DNA from 3 places in the Microbacterium atlanticum genome. Region 2 is predicted to be linked to each of the others. Evidence: predicted binding sites of a transcription regulator. Region 2 holds the regulator's gene; each other region holds the start of a gene.
The links. The regulator HspR, encoded in region 2, represses chaperone genes until heat shock. The targets are predictions, from matches to a motif close to AAGTTGAGTCNNNNNGACTCAACTT.
Positions count from the first base shown of each region.

Region 1: the regulator HspR is predicted to act here: its motif matches at 3,189-3,213, upstream of IR212_RS14145 (Hsp20/alpha crystallin family protein).
Region 3: the regulator HspR is predicted to act here: its motif matches at 3,346-3,370, upstream of IR212_RS10475 (ATP-dependent Clp protease ATP-binding subunit).

Region 1 is NZ_CP063813.1:3,069,744-3,075,599, forward strand. It holds gene IR212_RS14125 (ABC transporter permease) at 1-469, opposite strand, end outside; gene IR212_RS14130 (ABC transporter ATP-binding protein) at 466-1,320, opposite strand; gene IR212_RS14135 (TetR/AcrR family transcriptional regulator) at 1,369-1,977, opposite strand; gene IR212_RS14140 (thymidine kinase) at 2,050-2,640, shown strand; gene IR212_RS14145 (Hsp20/alpha crystallin family protein) at 2,708-3,166, opposite strand; gene IR212_RS14150 (hypothetical protein) at 3,465-4,448, shown strand; gene IR212_RS14155 (L-serine ammonia-lyase, iron-sulfur-dependent, subunit alpha) at 4,554-5,856, opposite strand, start outside.
Region 2 is NZ_CP063813.1:3,602,201-3,608,056, reverse strand. It holds gene dnaK (molecular chaperone DnaK) at 1-722, shown strand, start outside; gene IR212_RS16495 (nucleotide exchange factor GrpE) at 725-1,363, shown strand; gene IR212_RS16490 (DnaJ C-terminal domain-containing protein) at 1,379-2,374, shown strand; gene IR212_RS16485 (heat shock protein transcriptional repressor HspR) at 2,475-2,951, shown strand; gene IR212_RS16480 (DUF2252 domain-containing protein) at 3,062-4,459, opposite strand; gene IR212_RS16475 (AI-2E family transporter) at 4,574-5,671, shown strand; gene IR212_RS16470 (DUF998 domain-containing protein) at 5,713-5,856, shown strand, end outside.
Region 3 is NZ_CP063813.1:2,297,491-2,303,346, reverse strand. It holds gene IR212_RS10495 (elongation factor G) at 1-696, shown strand, start outside; gene IR212_RS10490 (collagen-like protein) at 875-1,537, shown strand; gene IR212_RS10485 (class I SAM-dependent methyltransferase) at 1,539-2,648, opposite strand; gene IR212_RS10480 (MarR family winged helix-turn-helix transcriptional regulator) at 2,741-3,178, shown strand; gene IR212_RS10475 (ATP-dependent Clp protease ATP-binding subunit) at 3,382-5,856, shown strand, end outside.

The DNA of each region.
Region 1 (5,856 bases), 530 kb from region 2:
TGCGTGCGAACGCGCTTGCGAGCAGACCCAGCGCGCTGCCCAGGATGGCGTCGACGACGGCGACAAGGCCGAGCTGCCACAGCGGGCCCTCGACCTCCAGTCCGCACACCCACACCGCGAAGGTCACGGTGATGACCGCCTGGAGCGTCGCCATGAGCCCGAAGGCGAGCCCGTAGCCGAGGATGAAGTCGGCCTTCGCGAGCGGCGTCGTCATCAGGCGCTCGAGCGTGCCCGACCGCCGCTCGCGGAGCGTCGTGATCGAGGTGATGAGGAACATGACGATGAACGGGAAGAGCGCCAGGATCGGTCCCCCGAACTGGTCGAAGACGCCGTCCATGTCACTGAACAGCCACGCGAAGAGCCCCACGAGAAGGCTCGGCGCGACGAGCATCAGGGCGATCGACCGCGGGTCGTGGCTCAGCTGCCGCAGCACCCGGCCCGCGGTGGCGACGGTCAGGGTGCCGTTCATGATCGGCCCCCGTCCTGACCGCGCGGATCGTGCGCGCCCGCGGGCCCCCCGGGTCCGGCGTGCTGCCGCGCCTCGCGCCGCGTCAGCGCGCGGCGGTCGCCGTCGGCCGAGGCATCCGCCGCCTGTCGCAGCGCGTCCTGCTGGACGAGCGCGAGGAACGCGGCATCCGGATCGGCCTCTCCGGTGTCGGCGAGCAGGCCGGCGGGGGTCGTGTCGGCGATGATGCGCCCCGCCCGCATCAGCAGCAGGCGGTCGCAGCGCAGCGCCTCGTCCATCACGTGGCTCGACACGATGAGCGTTGCGCCGGACTCGGCGAGTGAGCGGAAGACGTCCCACAGCTCGTTGCGCAGCAGCGGGTCCAGGCCCACGGTCGGCTCGTCGAGGACGAGCAGCTCCGGGGCGCCGAGCATCGCGACCGCCAACGACACCCGGGACTCCTGTCCGCCGCTGAGCGAGTCGACGGTCTGATCGCGCTGGTCGGCGAGGCCCACCTGCTCGATCACGCGGTCGACGTCCGCACGCGGGGCGCCGACGACGCGGGCGAAGTAGCGCAGGTTCTGCCGGATCGTGAGGTCGCCGTAGACCGACGCGGCCTGGGTGTCGTACGCCACGCGCCGCCGCAGCGCGCTCGATCCGGCGGGCTCACCGAGCACGGTGACGGTCCCGCCGGCGATCTTCTGCACGCCGACGATCGAGCGCATCAGCGTCGTCTTGCCGCAGCCGGACGGCCCGAGGAGCCCCGTGATCTGGCCGCGCGGGATGTCGAGCTGCAGGTCGGTGAAGACCTCGGTGCGACCCCGCCGCACGTGCAGGCCGCGCACGGTGACGGCATCCGCCGACGAGTTATTCATCACGTGATGAATAGTGCTCCCGGGACGCCGCGGCGTCAAGAGCGATCGTCAGCCGAACAGGTACCGCTGAAGCGTGGGTCCGACGCGGCCGACCAGTTCGTCGACGGATGCCTCGGCCAGGCCAGGCAGCCGCAGCACATAGCGGGCGACGATCAGCCCTGCCACCTGCGAGGCGACGAGCGAAGCCCGCAGGTCGGCGTCCTCGACCTGGAGCGTGCCGACGATGCGCGAGAGCAGCTCCCGCGAGAGGAAGCCGGCCAGGAGGGGTGTCGTGAGCTTGTTGCCGATGGCGGTGCGCAGCAGCGCCACACCACGGCGGCGCACGTCCGGGTCCTCCCAGGTGACCAGGAGGTAGCGCACGATGCGCGCGCCGATCTCGTCCGTCGGGCCGGCCAGAATCTCGGGAAGCGCGAGATCGGGCCGCATCGGCGCTCCGACGGCTTCGCCGAACAGGTCGGCCTTCGTGCCGAAATAGTGATGCACCAGCGCCGCGTCCACGCCCGCGCGCGCCGCGATGCCGCGCATCGTGGCACCGTCGTAGCCCAGCTCGCCGAACTCGTCCATCGCGGCGGTGAGGATCCGCTCGCGCGCGTCGGACTGCCCCGCCCGGGGGCGGCCACGGCGCCGCTTTGAAGCCGGCACGACATACTCCGCCACGACGCCAGCCTATGTCGGCACCCGGCGATCGGCACCGCGCGCGGCGTCGAGCGCGGTCGTAGGGTGGGCGCCATGCACACACGCAACCAGGCGAGGCTGCAGGTGGTGGCCGGCCCGATGTTCGCCGGCAAGTCCGAGGAGCTGCTGCGCCGGGTCCGCCGCGCGCGCATCGCCGGGCTGTCGGTCGAGGTGTTCAGCCACACGCTCGACGACCGGCGCGGCCAGGGGCAAGTGAGCTCGCACTCGGGGCTCAGCATCCCCTCACGGCCTTTCTCCGATGTCGCGTCCCTCGTGTCGGCCGTGCACGGAAGGGAACTGGATCTCGTGGCCGTCGACGAGGCGCAGTTCTTCGGGCCCGACCTCGTGCCGGCGGTCGACGCACTGGTGGCCGGCGGCGTGGACGTCGTCGTGTCGGGACTGTGCGTCACGTTCGACGGGCGGCCCTTCGAGCCGCTGCCGTCGCTGATGGCGATCGCCGAGAACGCGATCAAGCTCACCGCGGTGTGCGCGGTCTGCGGCGAGGACGCGGCGTTCCATCAGCGGATCGCGGCCGCCGGCGACGGCGAAGACCCGACCGTCCCGACGCGGGCGCAGGTGGGCGGCATCGAGTCGTACCAGGCGCGCTGCCGTCGGCACTTCACCGCGGCGCTCACGCGCCGGTAGAGAACGGATGCCCCGCCCCCGGGCGCGGGGACGAGGCATCCGTCATTCTCGCCTGCTGCTCAGCCGGTCACTGCTCGATGGGCTGCGGCGCGTCGGCGGTCGACTCGTGCGCCTTGATGGTGGGCGCGGAGCCCTCCGTCGACACCTCGACCTTGCGCGGCTTGGCCTTCTCGCTGACGGGGATCGTGACGCTCAGCACGCCGTTGCTGTAGCTGGCGGAGATGCGCTCGGTGTCGATCCCCTGCCCGAGGTTGAGCTGCCGCAGGAAGCTCGCGGCCTCCCGCTCGCGCGTGATCCACTTGACGTCGTCGCCGCTGTGGAGCGTGCGCTCGGCGCGGATCGTCAGGAGCTGGCCGTCCACGTCGATGTCGACCGATCCCGGGTCGATGCCCGGCAGGTCGGCCGTCAGGACGTAGTGGTCGCCGTCGCGGTAGAGGTCCATCGGCATGCGGCGCGGGCCGCGTCGCGTGTCGAGGAGACTCGACGCCAGACGATCGAGGTCACGGAACGGGTCGTAGGTGGCCATGGGGTTTCTCCTCTCGTTCTTGGAGTTGAGTCGACTCGACTCAACTAGTGACAGATTAGCACTCGCACGTGCCGAGTGCTAAGTGGGCGCGTGTTCGCCCTGGACGAACACCCGGGTCGCGACGTTGCCAGATGTGGCCGTGAGGGCCGGAACCGACGGTTGGAAGCGGCCACGACTGCCACATCCATGGGCCCGCGCAGCGCCGGCGCCTCCTCCCCAGCGCGCCGGGTCCGCACGAGTACACACAGATCCGGATGCCTGGACCCCCTCGGCCACCCCGCGCGAGAGGGTCGGGCATATGCCTCGCGTCCCGCGCCCGCTGCCACCCGAGCTCGGAGACGCCTTCGCGTACGCGGACGCGCGGCGGGCCGGGGTGACGCGGCGACGACTCCGGGCGCAGGACTGTGAGGCGCCGTTCCGCGGCGTGCGGCTCCTCACGCGACCGGACCGGATCGAGGAGGCGGCGGACGCGCCGCTCGCCCGCGACCGGATCCAGCGGGCCGACGTGACGCGGCGCGCCCGAGGGCTGCAGCAGGTGATGCCGGCCCACGCGTTCTTCGCCACCGAGACGGCCGCCGTCCTCTGGGGCGTTCCCGTCAGCCACGGCGACCTTCTCGCGGTGGCCGTTCCCGCTCCGCACCGTGCGCCGCGGCGCCAGGGCGTCCGCGGCCTGCAGGTCGATCCCGGCCTCGTCCGCGTCAGCGACTGCGGCGGTGTGCGGGTGAGCAGCCCGGCGTCGACGTGGGCCATGCTCGGGTCGATCCTGACGCTGCGGGAGCTCGTCACGGCGGGTGATGCGTTCGTCCGCATCCCCCGGGACGACCGCGAGAAGCCGCTGCCCCACCGGAGCTTGACGTCGATCGAGCAGCTTCAGCGCGCCACCGCGGCGGGGCCGCGGAAGGGCGCTGCGCGCCTGCGGGCAGCCCTCGAGCTCATCAGAGTCGGAAGCAGCTCTCCGCTCGAGTCGGAGTACCGCCTGGATGCCGCGGGCGCGGGGCTGCCCGAGCCGCAGCTCGACGTCGAGATCCGCGACGCCGCAGGGCGTCTGCTGGGCATCTCGGAAGTCGTGTATCCGCATCAGCGCACGGTGGTCGAGATCGAGGGCGACCACCACCGCACCAGTCGCGCCCAATGGAACCGGGACATCGAGAAGTACGCGTCGTACGCGCAGGCGGGGTGGGAGGTGGTGCGGCTCACCTCCGCACACATCCGCGGGAGGCATCCGCGCGCTATCTCGATTGTTCGAGCTACCCTCCTGCGGCGAGGATGGGAACCCTCCTGACCCGCGATCGGTCCGCCGGCGGGTGCGCACGCCCCAGAGGATCTGGCAGCTGTGGCCGCCTCGCACTCGCCGTACCGGCCGCAAGCGCCGGATTCTCCGAACCCGTCAGCACTCGATGACGTTGACCGCGAGACCGCCCTCGCTCGTCTCCTTGTACTTGTGCGACATGTCGATGCCGGTCTGGCGCATCGTCTCCACCACCGCGTCGAGCGAGACGTAGTGCGAGCCGTCGCCGCGCAACGCGAGCCGGGCCGCCGTCACCGCGGTCGACGCGGCGATCGCGTTGCGCTCGATGCACGGGATCTGCACCAGCCCGCCGACGGGGTCGCAGGTGAGGCCGAGGTGATGCTCCATGGCGATCTCGGCCGCGTTCTCGATCTGGCGGTTGGTGCCGCCCATCACCGCGGTGAGGCCGCCCGCCGCCATCGCGCACGCCGAGCCCACCTCGGCCTGGCACCCGCCCTCGGCTCCCGAGATCGACGCGTTGGCCTTGAAGAGCGAGCCCAGCGCCGTCGCGGTGAGCAGATAGCGACGGATGCCGCGGCGACGGTTGGCTTCGGCGACCTCGTGCTCGTCCCACCCGGCGACCTCCGCGGGGGCGGCGGGATGCCCGTGGTAGCCGAGGAGGGCGCTGCCGACGAGCTCGCCGTACGGGGTCACTGCGTTGCCGGCACCGAGCCCGGAGTCGGCGAGGAAGCGCCACCAGTACATCGCGACCGCCGGCACGATGCCCGCGGCGCCGTTGGTGGGGGCGGTCACCACGCGTCCGCCCGCGGCGTTCTCCTCGTTGACGGCGAGCGCGAACGCTCCGAGCCACTCACCCGGAAGCTCCCGGCGACCGTCGGCCTCGGCCTCCTCGAGCTGCGCCCGGATCGCAGCCGCACGCCGTTTGACCCCCAGGATCCCGGGCAGCACGCCGTCGGCACGGAGCCCCGCCTCGACGCAGCCGGCCATGGCGTCCCAGATGGCGTCGAGCCCTTCGGCGACCTCCTCCTCGCTGCGCAGCGCGGTCTCGTTGAGCCGCGCGACTTCGGCGATGGTCAGGCCTCGTTCATCGCACAGCGCGAGCAGCTGCTCGGCGCTGTCGAAGTGGACGGGGAAGGCGGCGGCGCGCGTCGCGACCGGCTCGCCCTCACGGCGGATGAAGCCACCGCCGATCGAGTAGTACGTCTCGCGGGCGACGAGGCCGGCGTCCGAGGCGACTGCCGGGGCGAGGACGCCCGTCGATGATCCGGTCTCGCGGATGCCGGGCGCGCTCAGCCCGCGCGGCGGGCCGTCGGCCGGCGAGCCCCATGCCTCCAGTGTCATCGCGTTCGGATGGGCGGGAAGCCTGGTGCGCGCCGCGAAGACGACGTCGCCGCGCCGGAACGGGACGGCGTGGACGCCGGCTACAGCGAGGGCGTCTCCG
Region 2 (5,856 bases):
TGACCAAGCTCATCGAGCGCAACACCGCCATCCCGACGAAGCGCTCCGAAACCTTCACGACCGCCGACGACAACCAGCCGTCGGTCGCGATCCAGGTCTTCCAGGGCGAGCGCGAGTTCACCCGCGACAACAAGCCGCTGGGCACGTTCGAGCTGACCGGCATCGCGCCCGCCCCGCGCGGCATCCCGCAGATCGAGGTCACCTTCGACATCGACGCCAACGGCATCGTGCACGTGTCGGCGAAGGACAAGGGCACCGGCAAGGAGCAGTCGATGACCATCACCGGCGGCTCGTCGCTGCCGAAGGACGACATCGAGCGCATGGTGCGCGAGGCCGAGGAGCACGCCGCCGAAGACAAGAAGCGCCGCGAGGCCGCCGAGGTGCGCAACCAGGCCGAGACGCTGTCGTACTCCATCGAGAAGCTCATCAAGGAGAACGACGACAAGCTGCCCGCGGAGGTGAAGACCGAGGTGCAGGGCGACGTCGACGCGCTGAAGACCGCTTTGGCCGGCGAGGACGACGACGCGGTGAAGACCGCGTTCGACAAGCTCTCGCAGTCCCAGACCAAGCTGGGCGAGGCCATCTACGCCTCCAACCAGGCGTCGCAGGCGAGCGCCGACAGCACCGCCGGGGAGTCGGCCGGCGAGCAGCCGGACCAGACGGCCTCCGATGAGGATGTCGTCGACGCCGAGGTCGTCGACGAGGAAGACGAGAAGAAGTAACCATGGCGAAGAAGGACCACAACCCGAACCCGGCGGACGAGCCGGACGACGGCGACCAGGTCCGGCCTGAGGGCGAGGGGTCGGGGGCGAACGCCTCCGGCCCCGCGCCGCAGGACGGGCACGACGCTTCCGACACCGGTGAGGGCGAGGAGCTGACGGTCGACGACATCCTGGGTGCGCAGCAGAACGCGGATGCCGCGGCCGAAGACGCCGTCATCGCCGACCTGGAGTCGCAGCTGCTCAACGACCTCAAGCGCCTGCAGGCGGAGTACGCCAACTACCGGCGCCGCACCGAGGAGCAGCGCGAGGTCGAGATCGAGCGCGCCAAGGGCGCGGTCGCGAAGGGCCTGCTTCCGGTGCTCGACGACCTCGACCGCGCCGAGAAGCACGGCGACCTCGACGAGGGCTCGCCCTTCGCCGCGATCGCCGAGAAGCTGCGCGGTGTCGCCGAGCGCATCGGCCTGGTCACCTACGGCGCCGCCGGCGAGGTGTTCGACCCGCAGCAGCACGAGGCGATCTTCCAGGCGCCGACCCCGGGCGCGACCGAGTCGACCATCCTCGAGGTGGTCGAGATCGGCTACCGGCTCGGCTCGGTCGAGCTGCGGCCGGCCAAGGTCGTCGTCGCGGTGCCGGCCGACTAGTCCCGAGAGGAACACATGGCCAGTCAGGACTGGTTCGACAAGGACTTCTACAAGGTCCTCGGGGTGTCCAAGGACGTCAGCGACGCGGATCTGAAGAAGACCTACCGCAAGCTCGCGCGCCAGCATCACCCCGACTCCAACCAGGGTGACGCGGCCGCCGAGGCGAAGTTCAAAGAGGTCAGCGAGGCGTACTCGGTGCTCTCCGATCCCGAGCAGCGCAAGGAGTACGACCAGATCCGCGCGATGGGCTCGGGCGCGCGGTTCACGTCGGGCGGCGCCGGCGCCGGCGGGTTCGAGGACGTCTTCTCGGCGTTCCAGCAGGGACGCGGTGCCCGGTACAACGGCACCGAGGACTTCGAGGACATCTTCGCGATGTTCAACCAGCAGCGGGGCGGCACCGGCTTCGGCTCGGGGCGGTTCGGCCAGCCGAGCGGCGGTTTCCGCGGCTACGGCGGCCCGACCCGCGGCGCCGACGTCACCGCGCGCACGACGATCGAATTCATCACCGCGACCAAGGGTGAGACGATCACGCTGCAGGGCGAGGACGGCAAGCCGTTCAAGGTGAAGATCCCCGCCGGCGTGGCCGACGGCCAGAAGATCCGTCTGCGGGGCCGCGGCCGTCCGTCCCCGGACGGCGGTGAGCACGGCGACGTCGTCGTGCAGGTCACCGTACGCCCGCACCCGGTCTTCACCCGCGAAGGGCTGAACCTGCGTGTCGTCGTACCGGTGACCTTCACCGAGGCGACGCTCGGGGCGACCATCGAGGTGCCGACCCTCGGGGGCGACCCGGTGCGGCTGCGGGTGGCCCCCGGCACCCCGTCCGGCCGCGTGCTGCGCGTCAAGGGCCGCGGCGTGCAGACGAGCAAGGGCACCGGCGACCTGCTCGCCGAGGTGCAGGTCGCCGTGCCGTCGCACCTCGACGACGCCGCACGCGAGGCCCTCGAGCGGTTCCAGAGCCTGGAGCCGAAGGAGAACCCGCGCGCCGACCTGATGACCAAGGCGCGGGGCTGACATGCTTGCCGGGAACGGGGGATCCGTCGGGCACCGGACGCGGCGCGCCCCGTCCTGCTGCCGCAGCATCTCCTGAGCTCGTGGGACGGAGGTGACGAGAATGGGTGAGAACGAGATCGACGCGGATGCCCCGATCTTCGCGATCGCCGTCGCCGCCGAGCTTTCGGGCATGCACCCGCAGACCCTCCGGCAGTACGACCGGCTGGGCCTCGTGGTGCCCGCCCGCACGCAGGGCGGCTCGCGCCGGTACTCGCTGCGTCACGTCGAGCAGCTGCGCGAGGTCGCCCGCATGTCGTCGGACGGCATCGGCCTGCCGGCGATCATGCGCATCCTGGAGCTCGAGAACCGCGTGCAGGAGCTGCACGGCCGGGTGCGCGACCTCGAGGACCGCATGCGCGCCGAGCTCGAGAAGCGTCCGGGCGCGCGCGTCTTCGCAGCCGGGTCGACGGGGGCGGTGGTGACCCTGCGGCACGGCACCCGCGTCCGCCGGGCGACCGAGGTCGTCGTGTGGCGCCCGCGCACGCCGATCGCTCCGGTCCCCGACGACCGGCGGGAGGGCGAGGCACCAGCGTCCTGAGCGACGTCCGGCGCGGACGCCGGTTCGCAGCAGGCGTTTGCGGCCCATGATGGGGCACATGGCGACTCTCGATGACGTGCGTGCGAGGCTAGCGCTCAGCCGGACGGGGCTTATGCCGTCGCGCCGACGTTGCGGTGCCGGCGGAAGAGTTCCCAGTCCGCGTACGACAGCGCGGCGTACTGGTACGACCACTCGAGGATCGCCTCCCCGACGACGCGGCCGCGGCCGACGTAGCCGGCGACCGTCGAGGCGTCCGGGGACTGGCCGTGCGCGCGGGCGAGAGTCGCCGCGCAGGCGAGCGAGTACCAGCGGAACGACGCGTCGTCGAGCGTGTCCGTGTCGAACCCGCCCTTCTTGTCGTGGAACTGGCGGACGTAGAAGTCGCGGCGAGCCCCGTCGGGCGTGCGGCGCACGTGGCCGAGGAACGGGTCGGACACCGCCTGCAGGATGCGCTGCATCGCGACGACGCGCCCGCCGTCGCCGTGCTCCTCGATGTAGCGTGCGACCGCCGGCGGCTGTTCGATGCCGCCGTGCTGGATGAGCACGCTGCTGCCCGCCTCCTTGCCCTGCAGCAGCAGGACCCCGCCGTCGCCGTCCTGCATCGAGATGAGGAAGCAGCGCGTTCCGACGCTGCCGACGCCGACGACGCGCATCGCCATGTCGGACAGCGCATACTTCTGCAGCAGGGCGCGGATGTCGACGCTGACCGAGTCGCGGAACTCGTCGAACACGCGCAGCACCCGCTCCTGGTACTCGGCGTCGACGTGGGTCATCGTCGGGGGAGACTCGACGAACACGATCCGCCCGTCCTGGTCGGTCGTGGTGAGCTTGCGTGCCGCCCGCTTGCCGGTGCGCTTCTCGGCGTCCTTCACGGCTCCCGCGATGACTTCGCGCGTCTCGGGGTCGGCCGCCTCCTCGGCGGCGAGCGCGTCGAACCGGTCGTAGTACCGCTTCAGCGGGCTGCGCTTGGCGCCGGCGCGCAGCGACCGCGCATACGTGCGCACCGCGCCGAGGGCGGCCTCGCGGATCACGGCGTCGTCGCGCGACGTCGACTGGCCGGCGATGACGATGCTCGTGACCAGGCGCTTGACGTCCCACTCCCACGGCGCCCACGCCGCCTCGTCGAAGTCGTTGAGGTCGAACACGAGGGTGCGCTGCGGCGAGGCGTAGAGGCCGAAGTTGGCGACGTGCGCGTCGCCGCACGACCCCACCAGCAGGTCGGTGCTGGGCGACCGGCCGAGGTCGGCCGCCATGAGCGCGGCCGTGCCGCGGTAGAACGCGAAGGCGCTTGCGGCCATCCGCTGCGTCCGGATGGGGACGAGCTCGGGCACCCGCGTCTCGTCCTGCGCGTCGAGGATGCCCATCGGGTCGCGCTCCCCGGCGGGAAGGACGGCCAGGGACTCGCGGGGAGTGCGCTCGCGCGCCGCGCGCCCGTCCGCGAGGTGCTCTGCAAGCGATCGCGGCGCCGCCCAGCTCTGGGCGATCGGGCTGGTCTCGGTCAGGCTCATGCGGTCAGTGTGGCACCGGCCGCGCCCCGGCCGACAGGTGTCATTCGCGTGAAACGAGCGCGGCGGTGAGCGCGCCGCTCTGTCGCGGTGCCGAGACCTCGGTACCCTGACGCCGTGACCCGCGCCGCGCCCGCCGCCCCGCCGTCCCCCGTGCTGGCACCCGGAACGCGGGTGCTGCTCGCCCTCGCAGCGGCGGTCATCGTGCTCGCGGGGGTGTACTTCGCGCGGGAGCTGGTCGGACCGCTTGCCCTCGGCATCGTGCTCGTGGTCATCTGCGAGCCCGTCCGCCGTCCCCTGGACCGCCGCGGCTGGCCGCGGTGGGCGGGCACCACCGCCGTCATCGTCGTCGCGTACCTGGTGCTGGCGCTCATGGGCCTGCTGCTGTGGGTCGCCGGCGTCCAGTTCGCACAGCTGGTCAGCGACTACCTCGATCAGCTGCGCGGCAGCCTCGACAGCTTCGTCGCCTGGCTCCAGTCGGTGGGGCTGGACCAGGAGGCGACGGATGCCACGGCCGCCGTCCTCGATCCCCAGGCGATCGTCCGGCTCGTCTCGAGCCTCGGGGGCACCGTGATCGCCGTGCTCACGGCGCTCTTCTTCGTCGTCTCCTACATCATCTTCATGGCGGCCGACGCCGCGCGGTACCGCGACGCGGAGCGGGTGTTCGGCGCTGAGCGCCGACCGGTGCTCGGACGCATCCGGCGCCTCAACCGCGGCATCCGTCGCTACTACGTGGTCAATGCGACGTTCGGCGCCATCGTCGCGATCATCGACGGCCTGGCCCTGTGGGCGCTGGGCGTTCCGGCGCCGATCGTCTGGGCGGTGCTCGCGTTCGTGACGAACTTCGTGCCCAACATCGGATTCGTCCTCGGACTCATCCCGCCGGCGGTGCTGGCCTTCGTCGTGGGCGGGTGGCCGCTGCTCCTGGCGGTGATCGCGATCTACTGCGTGGTCAACGTCGTGCTGCAGGTGCTCGTGCAGCCGAAGTTCGTCAGCGACGCCGTGGATCTGAGCCTGACGCTGAGCTTCTTCTCGGTGATCTTCTGGACCTTCGTCATCGGCCCCCTCGGGGCGATCCTGTCGATCCCGCTGACGCTCTTCGTGCGCGCGCTCGTCCTCGAAGGGGATGCCGGCTCGCTCTGGCTGCGCTGGCTCTCGGGCGACCGCACCGCCACTCCCGCTGCCGCGGCGCGGAACGCCGGCCCTGGCTCCTGAACTCCCATGCCACCTCGCCGACCCCTCACCCGGAGGCAGCCATGACCCGCACCTCGCTCGACTCGCGCGCCCCCGAGCCGCCCGCCACGCGGCGCGACCGCACCGCCGCGCGGCTCGTCGACGCCACCAGTGAGCGCTCGCTGGAATCGCTCGGCCTGGGGCTGGGCGCCGTCGCATTCGTCGTG
Region 3 (5,856 bases), 1.3 Mb from region 2:
CTCGGCGACACCCACGTCGCCGTGGCCGTGGAGCGTCTGGCGCGGGTGCTGGGCGTGCATGTGACGACCTCGCCGGCGCCCGTCGCGTACCGCGAGACCATCGCGGGGACGGTGAGCGCCGAGGGAAAGCTGAAGAAGCAGTCCGGAGGTCATGGGCAGTTCGCCGTCGTGCAGCTGCGCGTCTCGCCTCTTGAGCCCGGGGGCGGGTTCGAGTTCCAGGACTCCGTCGTGGGCGGCTCGGTTCCCCGCTCCTACATCCCGGCGGTCGAGAAGGGGGCGCGCGACGCCCTGGCGACCGGTGGCCCGCAGGGCCATCCCGTCGTCGATGTGCGCGTCGAGCTGTACGACGGCAAAGCGCACTCGGTCGACTCGTCCGAGATGGCGTTTCGAACCGCCGCCTCGCTCGGGGTGAAGGCGGCGCTGGCGCAGGCGGGCACCGTGCTGCTGGAACCGGTGTCGAGCGTAACCGTCACCGTCCCCGCGACGCTGCAGGGCCCGGTTCTGACCGATCTCGCCAGTCGCCGGGCCCGCGTCGGATCGACCGAGCGCAGCGACGACGGCCGCGCGCGCATCCGGGCCACGGTGCCCGACGCCGAGCTGCATCGTTACGTGCTCGATCTGCGCTCGCTGACCGCGGGTCAGGGTGAGCTCGAAATCGTGCCGGACCGCTACGAGCCGACGAACGGCATGCGCTGAGCGAACCCCACCGCTGACCTCCTCCTCATCGTCCGATGGCGGGCACCGCCACGACGACACGACACGATCGGCCGAATGCGTGACAGCGGGCCGTCGGATTCCTACAGTGGTCACAGCGACGTCGACTGGGGGAGCGACGGGGCGAAGTCCCACGCGGTGGAAGGGGAGCGGGCCGGAGATGCACTCGGAGTCGAAGGGCGCCGCGACGACCGCCGCGCCGGTCACCCGCACCACGCTGATCTGGTTCGGCTTGGCGTTCGTGCTGCTGTCGTTCTTCGCCGCCTTCCTGGGGTCGTGGCTTGCGAGATCGGTCGACACCGCGGCGCCCGCGCCCACGCCCACCACGACCGCGACGGCAGTCACCCCCGATTACGAGGAGGTGATCGCCGACATTCTGCCTGCGGGGTCGGCGGTCCGTGCAGGATCCGGAGCCCCGGAGCCGGGGAAGGGGTATGAGGGGGATGTGTACATCGACATCCTCACCTCCGACCTCTACCTCTTTCAGGAGGACTGGACGCTGGTGGCGAACCTGCGCGCCGAAGCGGCGGAGAACCTCACCGGCGCCCAGGGGCCTCAGGGCGAGCAGGGCGCTCAGGGCGAGCAGGGCGCGCAGGGGGAGCAGGGAGCCCAGGGCGAGCAGGGAGCCCAGGGCGAGCAAGGGGCTCCCGGCGAGCCCGGAACCCAGGTGCTGCTGGGCACATCGGAGCCGGAGCCCGACACCTGCACGACGGACGGCGACGTCTTCATCGACACCGCGACGGTGCAGTTCTACCAGTGCACGGCGGGCGCGTGGGTGCTGTTCGGACCGACGCCGGCTCCCCAGGCATCGGAAGAGGGGTAGCTCAGCGCCTGGTCGACGCGGTGACGGTGAACTTGCTGTTCCGTGCGACCTGCGCCGTCGCGCCGACGATGCGCTCAAGGGCCGGACGGTAGCGCAGGCCGGAGTTCCAGACCGCCCACAGCTCCCCGCCCGGTTGGAGGACGCGCGCCGCCTCCGCGAACATCGCCGGGGCGATGCCCTCGTGCACGGCGGACCCGGAGTGGAAGGGCGGGTTCAGTGCGATGAACGTCGCACTCCGGTCCGGGCGTGAGCGGAGCATGTCGTCGCGGACCACCGCGACCCGCTCGGCGACGCCGTTGGCCGCCGCCGTGGCGGCGGCGGACGCCACCGCGACCGCCGACTGGTCGGTGGCGATGACGCGCAGTCCCGGGTTCCTCCGGGCGAGGGTCGCTGCCACGACACCGGTGCCGCAGGCGAAGTCGATGGCCTCGAGGAGGCTCGCTTCCACGCGCGGAAGGTGCGCGAGGAGGAGCCGGGTGCCGATGTCGATCGAGGCGCCGGCGAAGACGCCGCCGAAGGCGCAGACGACGAGGTCGTCGTGCACCTCCACGCGCGGCTGCGGGAGCCCGCCGGCCCTCGGCTCGCGCGCCGCGAGCACCCGGGACTTCTGGCGTGCCCGACTGACGTCGAGCCGGCCGAACCGCTCGCGCAGGACGTCGTTCATCGCGAGCGTCATGTGCTTCACGCGCCCACCCGCGAAGACCCCTACATCGGGTGCGGCGTACGCCGCGATGAGACCGGCGATGTCGCGCAGGGCGTCGAGCGAGCGCGGCAGGCGCAGCAGCACCACCCGCGCACCGCGCACGAGGCGCGGCTCCAGCGGGAGAGACGTGAACGCGTCCGTCCACCCCCATCGCGCGGCGTTGGCGGCGAGAGCCAGCTCTCCGGTGAGGGGATCCTGATGGACACGGATGCCACGCCCGCCCTGGTCGACCGCGCCGAGCGTGAGAGCGCCGTAGCCGTCGCCGATGACGACGATCTCGCCGTCTGCCGCCCGGCGGCGGGCGGCGGCGGACTCGTCGAGGATCAGCCGGTCTGCGGCATCCGCGGCCACGAGATCGGGCGCCTCGACGTCGGGCCAGCGTCGCAGGCCGTCGAGCGAGAACGTCACGGTCCCACGGTAGCGGTCGCTCGTCGAGCGGATCCGCCGCCCGGCCTGGGATGAGCGGCGGTCGGGCGGCGTCGCGGACTAGCATTCAACACGTGCCCGAGCGCCCGTTCAGCCCCGTCATCGCCCTGCTGACGGTGGCGGGCGTCTGGGACCATCACCTCGGCTCGCAGCTGCGCGACCTGGGGCTCACCACCAGGAAGTACGGGCTGCTCGCGCACATCGACGTGACGCCGGGGATCTCGTTCAGCGAGCTCGCCCGCCGCTCGCACATCACGGTGCAGTCCGCGCACACCGCGTTGCAGACGCTCGTCGACGCCGGCCTGGTCGCCGATGCCACCGCCCACGCCGGCGCCGCCTCCGATCTGCGCGTCACCGAGAGCGGCGCACGCGTGCTGCGAGCCGCGGAGGAGCGCCTGGCGGCCCTGGATGCAGGTCTCGCGGACGAGGCACCCGCGCTTGTTTCCGCGCTGCGCGGGCTGCATTCCGAGCCGCACGCCGCGGACCCGGCGTCCAACCTTCAGGAACGCTGAAGAACATTCAGCGGCGCTCATCGCGATCGCGGTGGTCGTGCTCCTCGGGTGCCGCTGATCCTCGGTCCGCCCGGCGGGCGGAGCTGAGCGCCCGCGGACCCGTTGCGCACCGGGGAATAGAGACCGGGCCTGCGCGTTGAACTTGACATTGCGCATATCAAGTTCGAAACTTGATGCCGCTTCGCTCAAGTTCAGGAGACGGAATGCCCGAAGACTTCACCCCACAGGCCGGCGACGACGGAAGCTCGTTCGACGAGTTCCTGGCGCGCTACCTCGCGGGGGAGCGCGCGCGTGCCGAGCGCTCGATCGACCTCAGCCGGTACCTCGGCGCCCGCACGCAGGAACTGCTCCAGCGCGCCGGGAGGTTCGCGCTCGCCCGCGGTCAGCATGAGCTCGATGCGCTCCACGTGCTGCGCGTCCTCGTCGCCGAGGCTCCCGCGCGCGACGCCGTCCGCCGCATCGGCGCGGACGCCGACGCGATCGTGCGCGCCACGGAGGAGCGACTTCCCGCCGCGACCGCCGCGGCGGACGTGGACGGTGCGGTGGTGACCTCGTCGGTGCAGCGTGCGCTCTTCCACGCCTTCCAGGTCGCGCGCTCGTCCGGCTCCACCTACGTCGATCCCGAGCACCTGTTCTTCGCGCTCGTGCTCGCCCACGACACCCCCGCGGGACAGGTGCTGGCGCGGGCCGGTGTGACGGCGGAGGCGCTCACCCAGGGCGCCCGCGAGACGGTGACGCCCGGCGCGGCGCCCACCACGGATCAGGAGACGGATGCCGCGGCATCCGGCACCCCGATGCTCGACACGTACGGCACCGACCTCACCGCTCGCGCGGTGGACGGCGAGCTCGACCCCGTGATCGGTCGCGCCGACGAGATCGAGCAGACCATCGAGATCCTCAGCCGCCGCACCAAGAACAACCCGGTGCTGGTCGGTGAGGCGGGCGTCGGCAAGACGGCGATCGTGGAGGGCCTGGCCCAGGCGATCGTCGCCGGGGACGTGCCCGAGCAGCTGCTCGGAAAGCGCGTCATCGCACTCGATCTCCCGGCGATGCTCGCCGGCACGCGCTACCGCGGCGACTTCGAGGAGCGGCTGACCAGGACCATGGACGAGATCGCCGCCCACCAGGGCGAGCTGATCGTCGTCATCGACGAGGTCCACACCGTGGTCGGCGCCGGCGGAGCCGGTGACGGCGGCATGGACGCGGGCAACATCCTCAAGCCGAGGCTCGCGCGCGGCGAGCTGCACCTCGTGGGCGCGACGACGCTGAAGGAGTACCGGGTCATCGAGAAAGACCCGGCGCTCGAGCGCCGTTTCCAGCCGGTGCGCGTGGGGGAGCCCTCGATCGAGGATGCCGTGCTGATCCTGCACGGCCTGAAGCCGGCGTACGAGGAGCACCACGGCATCGTCTACACCGACGAGGCGCTCCGCGCCGCCGTCGAGCTCAGCGACCGCTACCTCACCGAGCGCGTGCTGCCCGACAAGGCGATCGACCTCATCGACCAAGCCGGCGCGCGGCTGCGTCTGCGGCTCGGCGCGCAGATCGACGTGTCGGAACTCCTCGAGCGCCTCGCCGCCCTGGAGGCCGACAAGAACGCCGCGGTCTCGGCGGAGCGCTACGAGGAGGCATCCCGGATCCGCGATCAGATCGCCGAGGTGCAGGAGCGCCTCGAGCGCGCGACGGCACCGAACCAGGCCGTTTCGCGCGAGACCGAGGGCGAGGTCCCCGGTCTCGGCGTGAACGCTCGGTCTCGGGGCCTCGCGACCAGCGAGCCCCCCGTCGTCGATGAGGCACAGATCGCAGCGGTGATCAGCAGGGCCACCGGCATCCCGGTGAACCGTCTGACCGAGACCGAGCGCGAGCGCCTGGCCGCCCTCGAGGACGAGCTGCACGATCGCGTGATCGGTCAGGACGACGCGGTCACCGCCGTCGCCAAGGCCGTTCGCCGCAACCGCACCGGTATGGGAGACCCGCGACGGCCGGTCGGATCGTTCCTGTTCCTCGGCCCGACGGGCGTGGGCAAGACGGAGCTCGCCAAGGCGCTGGCCGCGAGCCTGTTCGACGATGAGCAAGCGGTGATCCGCTTCGACATGAGCGAGTTCGGGGAGCGGCACACGGTGTCGCGCCTCGTCGGCGCCCCTCCCGGCTACGTCGGGTACGACGAGGCCGGCCAGCTCACGGAGCGCGTGCGGCGCAACCCGTACTCGATCGTGCTGTTCGACGAGATCGAGAAGGCGCATCCCGACGTGTTCAACCTGCTGCTGCAGGTGCTCGACGACGGTCGCCTCACCGACGGCCAGGGTCGCACGGTGGACTTCCGCAACACGGTCGTCGTGATGACCTCCAACCTCGGCTCGGAGTTCCTGGCCTCGCGCGGCGGCGCCATCGGCTTCCTCGCCGACGGCGGCGGTGCGACCGGCTTCGGCTCGGAGAAGGACCTGCGCGACCGCGTGTTCGCCAAGCTCCGCGAGGCGATGCGGCCGGAGTTCCTCAACCGCATCGATGAGATCGTGCTGTTCCGCAAGCTCGAGAAGCCGCAGCTGCAGAGCATCGTGCGGCTGCTCCTCGCGGCATCCGACGCCCGCCTCGCCCGGCACGAGGTGAACCTCGTCGTCACCGACGGCGCCGTCGCCTGGCTCGCCGACAACGGGTACGAGCCCGAGTACGGCGCGCGGCCG